Bosea vaviloviae: one gene and its partner. The protein of the gene in region 1 binds, or shares a complex with, the protein of each later gene. Links are inferred from orthologs where the notes say so. Each region holds a gene or a part of one and is shown on either strand. Other genes may lie near its edges.

What was found.
Region 2: the proteins of mfd (region 1) and uvrA are in contact, whole or in part, in a crystal structure (PDB 4DFC), measured with the Escherichia coli proteins. The link is inferred for Bosea vaviloviae from one-to-one orthologs.

The regions. Positions count from the first base shown.
Region 1 is NZ_CP017147.1:4,382,197-4,387,300, forward strand. Bases 406-4,537 are described here. They hold mfd (transcription-repair coupling factor), read right to left. Parts: upstream 4,155-4,537; coding sequence 606-4,154; downstream 406-605. Other genes in these bases: BHK69_RS20035 (AMP-binding protein), read left to right, coding at 406-590; BHK69_RS20045 (FAD assembly factor SdhE), read right to left, coding at 4,290-4,537. Also shown: more of BHK69_RS20035, read left to right, coding at 1-405; more of BHK69_RS20045, read right to left, coding at 4,538-4,586; ATP-dependent DNA helicase RecG, read left to right, coding at 4,745-5,104. UniProt on the Escherichia coli protein: Couples transcription and DNA repair by recognizing RNA polymerase (RNAP) stalled at DNA lesions. Mediates ATP-dependent release of RNAP and its truncated transcript from the DNA, and recruitment of nucleotide excision repair machinery to the damaged site.
Region 2 is NZ_CP017147.1:4,818,356-4,822,213, reverse strand. What follows is about bases 1-3,490. They hold uvrA (excinuclease ABC subunit UvrA), read right to left. Parts: upstream 3,168-3,490; coding sequence 201-3,167; downstream 1-200. Other genes in these bases: BHK69_RS22055 (methyl-accepting chemotaxis protein), read left to right, coding at 3,452-3,490. In the rest of the region: more of BHK69_RS22055, read left to right, coding at 3,491-3,858. UniProt on the Escherichia coli protein: The UvrABC repair system catalyzes the recognition and processing of DNA lesions. UvrA is an ATPase and a DNA-binding protein. A damage recognition complex composed of 2 UvrA and 2 UvrB subunits scans DNA for abnormalities.

The sequences.
Region 1 (5,104 bases):
ATCTCGCCGTCAGGGCCTTTGGCACGCGCTTCGTGGGCGGTTTCGGGCAGGATGTCCCCGACGGCGTTGCGCCTCTCGATGCGCTGATGGCGAGCGCCGGCCTGCATCCGCTGCCCGAACAAGGCGGGCGTCCGACCCTCCAGGTCGTCAATGCCCTGAGCTTGGCGGGACCCTTGATGGTTTCCGAGCGCGATGTGCTCGGAAAGTCGTTGGAGATATCGCGCCTGCTGAAGCCGTTGGCCTCGTCGCGGATCGTGACCACGCTGGTCGGCGGCGATCTCGCCGCTTTGGCGACCGGGCCGGGCATGGCGCTGCTGACCGGCGTCGAATTACTGCCGCTCGGCCTGTTCAGCCTCGGCGACCTGCAGGCCTGCGTCGCGGGTGGACGCAATGTGCATCTCGTCTTGCCGGGCGCGATGGAGCCCGCGCTGGCGCGCTCGCGGCTGGCCGCCGATCCCTCGCTGGCGAGCGTCGTCCTGGTGCACCGTCCAGGAGACGGGCGCGCCTTGCCGGCGCTCGACCGGCCCGACCTCGCTATCGTCGACATCGATGTCCGCTCGGCGGCGGAGATCGACGTCAGCCGGCGCTGAGCGTCAAGCCGCCTTTCATGCCGCCTTCTTGCGCTCGGCAATCCGGGCCAGGTCCGTCAGCAGGCGGCGCGTGCCCTTGAGACGCAGCTCGGCGGTCTCGAAATCATCGATGAAGACCACACGCATGTCGGGGCGCACCTTCGCCAATGTGCCCTGCTTGGCGAGATAACCGACGAGGCCCTCGGGATTGGCGAATTCATTGTCGCGGAAGGCGACGATGATGCCCTTCGGGCCGGCCTCGACCTTCTCGACATTGGCGCGTTTGCACAGGGCCTTGATCGCGACGATTTCCAGAAGCTGCTGCACCTCGTCCGGCAGCGGGCCGAAGCGATCGACCAATTCCGCGCCGAAGGACTGGATGTCGCCATCGTCGTCCAGCGTCGAGAGGCGCTTGTAGAGCGTGAGCCGCAGCGTCAGGTCGGTGACGTAGTGCTCGGGGATCATCACCGGCGCGCCGATCTGGATCGTCGGCGACCATTGCGCGGCGCTCTCGAAATCAACACCGGACTTCAGCGCCGCGACCGCCTCCTCCAGCATCTGCTGGTAGAGTTCGTAGCCGACTTCCTTGATATGGCCCGACTGCTCGTCGCCGAGCAGATTGCCGGCGCCACGGATGTCCAGATCGTGGCTGGCAAGCTGGAAGCCTGCGCCCAGCGTGTCCAACGATTGCAGGACCTTCAGCCGCCGCTCGGCTTGCTCGGTCAGCTTGCGGTTTACCGGCATGGTGAAGAGCGCATAGGCGCGTACCTTGGAGCGCCCGACGCGGCCCCTGAGCTGATAAAGCTGGGCGAGGCCGAACATGTCGGCGCGGTGGACGATCAGCGTGTTGGCGTTGGGAATATCGAGGCCCGATTCGACGATCGTGGTCGAGAGCAGCACGTCGTACTGACCCTCATAGAAGGCCGTCATGACATCCTCGAGCTGGCCTGCCGCCATCTGACCATGGGCGATGCCGACCTTGGCCTCGGGCACCTGCTTGTCCAGGAAATCCTTGACGTCGGAAATATCCTCGATGCGCGGCACGACATAGAAGCTGCGCCCGCCGCGATAGCGCTCGCGCAGCAGCGCCTCACGCACGATCAGCGGGTCGAAAGGCGTCACGAAGGTGCGCACCGCAAGCCGATCGACCGGCGGCGTCGCGATGATCGAGAGCTCGCGCACGCCGGTCATGGCGAGCTGGAGCGTACGCGGGATCGGCGTCGCCGTCAGGGTCAGCATATGGACCTCGGCGCGGAACTCCTTCAGCCGCTCCTTGTGGTTGACGCCAAAATGCTGCTCCTCATCGACGATGACAAGGCCGAGATCCTTGAACTCGATCGCCTTTCCCAGCAGCGCATGGGTGCCGACGACGATATCCATCGTGCCGTCCTTGATGCCGGCCTTCACCGCCTTGAGATCGGCCGCGGCCACGAAGCGCGAGGCCTGGCCGACATGGATCGGCAGCCCTTTGAAGCGCTCGGCAAAATTGCGGTAGTGCTGGCGCGCCAGCAGCGTGGTGGGCACCACGACGGCGACCTGCTTGCCGTTCAGCGCGCAGGCGAAAGCGGCCCGCAGCGCGACCTCCGTCTTGCCGAAGCCCACATCGCCGCAGACCAGCCGGTCCATCGGCCTCCCCGCGGCCATATCGTCGAGAACGGCATCGATCGTGGCCTGCTGATCCTCGGTCTCCTCGAACGGGAAGCGGGCGCAGAACTCGTCATAGAGCCCTTCCTGCGGGACCAGGCGCGGGGCTTCCTTGAGGGCGCGGGCGGCTGCGATCGCGATCAGCTTGCCCGCCATCTCGCGGATGCGCTGCTTCAGCTTGGCCTTGCGCGCCTGCCAACCGCCACCGCCGAGACGGTCGAGCGGAACATCGGTATCCTCCGAGCCGTAGCGCGAAAGCAATTCGATGTTTTCGACCGGCAGGAAGAGTTTCGAATCCGCTGCATAGTGGATTTCGAGGCAGTCATGCGGCGCGCCCACCGCCGTGATCGTGCGCAGGCCAATGAAGCGGCCGATGCCATGATCGACATGGACGACGAGATCGCCGGGGCTGAGCGATGACAGTTCGGCGATGAAATCCTGCGGCCGACGCGTTTTTTTGCGCGGGCGCACCAGCCGGTCGCCGAGAATATCCTGCTCGCCGATGACGGCGAGCTTGCCGGCCTCGAAGCCGGTCTCGAAGCCCCAGACAGCCAGCGCCGTGGTGCCGGGCTTGAGATCGAAGGCGGCGCGCAGCGAACCCGTCATCTGCACGGTCTTCAAGCCGTGATCAGCCAGCACATGCGCCAGGCGCTCGCGCGAGCCTTCCGACCAGGCGGCGAGGATGACGCGGCGGCCATCGGCCTGCAGCGCCTTCACATGGGCGACGGCTGCATCGAAGACGCTGCCGGCATTGTCGGCGCGCTCAGCAGCGAAACTGCGGCCCTGACGCGCACCGAGATCGACGATCAGCTTGCCGTCGCTGTCGGGCAATTGGAACGGCGTCAACGCGGCGACACCCGCCTGGTCGACGATACCGCGCCATTCCGCCGGCGAGAGATAGAGCGCGTTCGGCAGCAGCGGCTTATAGGGCGCCCCGCCGGCGCTTGGCTGGTCCATCGCCGCCTTGCGGGCGTCGTAATAGTCCTTGATCAGGCTGATGCGCTCGCCGACGGCGTCATCGGCCTGGGCATCGAGCACCAGCGGGACATCGGGCAGATAGGCGAAGAGCGTGTCGAGCTTGTCGGCCAGCAGCGGCAGCCAATGTTCGAGCCCGGCCGGGCGACGGCCTTCGCTGACCGCTTCATAGAGCGTGTCGTCGCGGCCAGGCGTGCCGAAGGTCGTGATGTAGCTCTGGCGGAAGCGCTTGATGCTTTCGCTGGTCATCTGCGCCTCGGACATCGGCACGAGGTCGAGCCCACGCAATTGCCCGGTGGTGCGCTGCGTCTCGGGATCGAAGGTGCGGATCGATTCCAGCGTATCGCCGAAGAAATCGAGCCGGATCGGCGCCGGCATGCCCGGCGGGAAGAGATCGACGATGCCGCCGCGCACGGCGAACTCGCCGGTCTCGCGCACGGTCGAGGTGCGCAAATAGCCGTTCATGTCGAGCCAGCGCGCGAGCTGCTCGGTATCGACCATATTGCCCGGCGCGGCCGAGAAGCTCTCGGAGGCGACCTTGCTGAAGGCCGGCACGCGCTGGAGCGCCGCGTTGACCGTGGTCAACAGCAGGCGCGGCTTGTCGCCGGACTTCGTCTTGGCGAGCCGCGACAGCGTCGTCATGCGATGCGCGACGATCGAGGGAGCCGGCGAGACGCGGTCATAGGGCTGGCAATCCCAGGCCGGGAAGGACATCACCTCGAGATCGGGCGCAACGAATTGCAAGGCGTTCTCAAGCACCTGCAGGCGCTGGCCTTCACGCGCAATGAAGACGAGCATGGCCGCGCCCTCGGCCTTCTTCGCCCGGGCGCGCACGAGATCGGCCAGGATGACGGCGTCGAATCCATCCGGAACGCTGGCGAGCGTCGGCTTGTCGCCGCGATTCAGCGCATCGAGAATGCGGTCGCTCTGGAGTTTGGCGAGTTGGGCGGGAGGCGGGATGCTCATATGGAAAGCGTCATTCTCGTGGAAAGCGTCATTCTCGGGCTTGTCCCGAGGATCTCGGGGCAACGGGCCACTGGTTTCAGAGATGGTCGGGTCAAGCCCGACCAGGACGAGCGCGCGGGCACGCGCCTCATCGTCTCACACATGAATCGGCTTGCCGTGGTGATGAAACGCCTTCAGTCGCCGGAACACGTCGGTGTCGTAATTTGCGGGAACCTCGGCCTCGCCCGTTATCCATGACAACAAGTCGCGGTCGAGCACTTCGATCAACTGCTCGAACAGATCGAGTTCGGCGTCGCTCAGCTTGTCGATCTCGGCGTCGGCGAAGCGGCCCATGATCAGATCGGTCTCGCGCATGCCGCGATGCCAGGCGCGAAACAGGATCTTTCGCCGGCGCGGGTCGAGATCGGCGCTGGTCCTCGTCGAGCCACTCATGTGAAAACCTCGGGCAAGAAATCTGGAACGATGCAATGACGATCGGGCCGGCCCCGTCGCGGAGCCTGCCGTCGCGCGCTATATAGCGTTGCGACCCGGCGAAGTCAGCGGCAGAACACCGAAGATCTTCGCACTCCTGACATGCCCCGAGTAGCCGCTTGCGCCCATCCCTTCTCGACCCGCTGTTCGCCCCCGTGACGACGCTGCCGGGCGTCGGCCCCAAGCTCGGCAAGCTGCTGGACAAACTCCTCGGCGACGAGACGCGCCCTGCGCGCGTCATCGACCTGCTGTTTCGCATGCCGACCGGTGCGATCGACCGGCGGCCGAGCGCCTCGATCGCCGATGCGCCGATCGGCGATGTCGCGACCTTCAACGCGCAGGTGACCGAGCATCGCCCCGCGCCGCCCACCAAGGCGAAGGCGCCTTATCGCATCATCGTCGAGGATGAGACCGGCGACGTGACGCTGGTGTTCTTCCACGCCGATGTGCGCCATCTCTTGCAGACCCTGCCGATCGGC
Region 2 (3,858 bases), 440 kb from region 1 along the record:
CACAGCGCCCCTCATCCGTCTCGGCTGCGCCGATCCACCTTCTCCCGCGAGGGGAGAAGGGAAAGCGCTGAGGCTCCGATGCCTCGTCCAGTCCAGGATTCGCGGGTCTGCGCTGAGCCTTTGTCCTTTGGCCGGCCAAAAGCCGACCCGGCAGCATTTCGGGATGTTGCCTGAGGTCAGTCATTGGCGTATCCGCCCCCTCACTCCGCCGCCTGCACCTGCTGGGCTTTGACGCCCTTCTTGATCGGCCGCCGCGCCAGAACCTCCTTGAGGAAGCGCGCGGTGTGGCCCTTGCCGATGCGGACGACATCCTCCGGCGTGCCCTGAGCCACGACCTCGCCGCCGCCATCGCCGCCTTCGGGGCCCATGTCGATGATCCAGTCGGCGGTCTTGATGACTTCGAGGTTATGCTCGATCACCACCACGGAATTGCCCTGCTCGACCAGCTCGTGCAGCACCTCCATCAGCTTGGCGACATCGTGGAAATGCAGGCCGGTGGTCGGCTCGTCCAGAATGTAGAGGGTGCGGCCGGTGGCGCGCTTGGAGAGCTCCTTCGAGAGTTTGACGCGCTGGGCCTCGCCGCCTGACAGGGTCGTCGCCTGCTGGCCGACCTTGACATAGTCGAGCCCGACGCGGTGCAGCGTCTCCATCTTCTCGCGGATCGAGGGCACGGCCTTGAACAGGATTTTGGCTTCCTCGACCGACATGTCCAGCACATCGGCGATCGATTTGTCGCGGTATTTCACCTCAAGCGTCTCGCGGTCGTAGCGCTTGCCCTTGCAGACGTCGCAGGTGACGTAGACATCGGGCAGGAAGTGCATCTCGATCTTGATGACGCCGTCGCCCTGGCAAGCCTCGCAGCGGCCGCCCTTGACGTTGAATGAGAAGCGGCCGGGCTGATAGCCGCGCGCCTTCGCCTCGGGCAGGCCGGCGAACCATTCGCGGATCGGCGTGAAGGCGCCGGTATAGGTCGCCGGGTTGGAGCGCGGCGTGCGGCCGATCGGCGACTGGTCGATGTCGATGACCTTGTCGAGCAGCTCGATGCCCTCGATGCGATCATGCGGGGCAGGGTGGTCGATCGCGCCGTTGAGCTTGCGCGCCACCGCCTTGTAGAGCGTGTCGATGACGAGCGTCGACTTGCCGCCGCCGGAGACGCCGGTGATGCAGGTGAACAGCCCGAGCGGGATCTCGACGGTGACATCCTTGAGATTGTTGCCGCGCGCGCCGACAATCTTGAGCGAGCGGCCTTTCATAGCCTTGCGGCGCTTGTCGGGCACCGCGACCGAGAGCTCGCCGGTGAGATATCGGCCGGTGAGCGAGTCCGGGTTGTCGAGAATGTCCTGCGGCGTGCCCTTGGCGACGATCTCGCCGCCATGGATGCCGGCGCCGGGGCCGACATCGACGACATAATCGGCGGTCAGGATCGCGTCCTCATCATGCTCGACGACGATGACGGTGTTGCCGAGGTCCCTGAGACGGCGCAGCGTGCCGAGCAGGCGCTCATTATCGCGCTGATGCAGGCCGATCGAGGGCTCGTCCAGCACATAGAGCACGCCGGTGAGGCCGGAGCCGATCTGGCTGGCGAGGCGGATTCGCTGGCTCTCGCCGCCCGAGAGCGTGCCGGAGCCGCGGGCGAGCGTCAGATATTCCAGCCCGACATCGAGCAGGAAGGTCAGGCGGTCGCGGATCTCCTTGAGGATGCGCGGGGCGATCTCGTTCTGCTTCTTCGACAGGCGCGAAGGCAGGGCGCTGACCCATTCGAGCGCGTCCTTGACCGAAAGCCGCGAGATCTCGCCGATATGGCGCATGTCGATCTTCACCGCCAGCGCCTCGGGCTTGAGGCGGAAGCCGTCGCAGGCCTTGCACGGCGTCTCGGACATGAAGCGGCCGATCTCTTCGCGGGCCCAGTCCGACTCCGTCTCCTTCCAGCGCCGCTCCATATTGGTGATCACGCCCTCGAAGGGCTTCTTCACCTCATAGGCACGCAGGCCGTCGTTGTAGCCGAAGCGCACGGGCTCGGTGCCGGTGCCGAACAGGATCGAGTCCCTCGCCTTCTCCGGCAATTCGCTCCAGGGCTTCGTCATCGAGAAGCCGAAATGCTTGGCAAGCGCCTCGAGCGTCTGGCCGTAATAGGGCGAGGTCGACTTGGCCCAGGGCGCGATCGCACCCTTTTTCAGGGAGACTGCGTGATCGGGCACGATCATCTCGGGGTCGATGCGCATCTCATGGCCGAGCCCGTCGCAGGCCGGGCAGGCGCCGAAGGGGTTGTTGAACGAGAACAGGCGCGGCTCGATCTCGGGGATGGTGAAGCCGGAGACCGGGCAGGCGAATTTCGAGGAGAAGGTGACGCGCCTGGCCTCGCCGTTCTCGGCCTTCTCATCGGCATATTCGAAGACGGCGATGCCGTCGGCGAGCTCCAGCGCCTGCTCCAGCGAGTCGGCGAGGCGGGCGCCGAGATCGGGCCTGATCACGATGCGATCGACCACCACGTCGATGTCGTGCTTGAACTTCTTGTCGAGCGCGGGCGCGTCGGGGATCTCGAAGAACTCGCCATTGACCTTGACGCGCTGGAAGCCGCGCTTCAGCCACTCGGCCATTTCCTTGCGGTATTCGCCCTTGCGGCCGCGCACCACCGGCGCGAGCAGATAGCCGCGCGTCTTCTCCGGCAGTTCGGTCAATCGGTCGACCATCTGCTGGACGGTCTGGCTCTCGATCGGCAGGCCGGTGGCAGGCGAATAGGGAATGCCGGCCCGCGCCCAGAGCAGGCGCATATAGTCATGGATCTCGGTGACGGTGCCGACCGTCGAGCGCGGGTTCTTCGAGGTCGTCTTCTGCTCGATCGAGATCGCCGGCGAGAGCCCGTCGATCTGGTCGACATCGGGCTTCTGCATCATCTCGAGGAACTGGCGGGCATAGGCCGAGAGCGACTCGACATAGCGGCGCTGGCCCTCGGCATAGATCGTGTCGAAGGCGAGCGACGACTTGCCCGAGCCCGACAGGCCGGTGAAGACGACGAGCTTGTCGCGCGGGATCGCGAGGTCGACATTCTTGAGGTTATGCTCGCGCGCGCCGCGCACGGAAATCACGCGCGAATCGACCTTGCGGTTGGCGTCGAACATATCCTCGAGCGCGGCGGCCTGATCGGCGAGCGAGGTCTTGCGGGCCATGGTGATGTCCGTTCGGGGGCAAGGCGTAGAGATAGGGCAAAAGCCGGGCCATGCCAGCCCCGGCCTGCGCTGGCCGGTATGTCTATCACGCAGTGTGGCCGACAGGAGTGGCTTCCACTGACAGCTCCTGTCAGCAGTGCCGAGTCACCCCGCCGCGACCTGGCCGGCCACTGCATGACTGAGGGTTCGGGCGATCGGCTTTTCCGATCGGCGCGATTCGTAACGAGCCGTTAACGAAATTGCCGCGTAGTCTCGGCCTCAGTATCCAACCGTCTGGCCGTCCTGTGACAGCCCTCATCGAAATCGTCAGGCATGAGATCGGCAAACGTCTGCCGATGTTCGCGCTCGATCATAAGACACGGTCGCTCCTCCGGTGGCTGAAACCGGTTGTCGAGAAGAATATCGAGAGGCTGTGTTACCTCGATTACGCACGGGCTCTGGCCGTCCATGCCGACAAGGTGGCGGATATTTCGACCAGAATGGACGAAATGGTTGCCTGTGCTTCGAGCCATTTCAGCGTGTTGTTCGCTGCGAATTTCGACGAGGAATACGTCGCGTCAGTCGTCAGGTTCCGCAATATCGAGATTGAATCGTCGCTCGGCGCCCGGTCGCGCCTGTCGATCGCGATGCGTCTGCTCGAGCCGATCGCGCTGGTTCTGGCCCGGAAAAACCGTTTCTCGCCGGCAGGAAT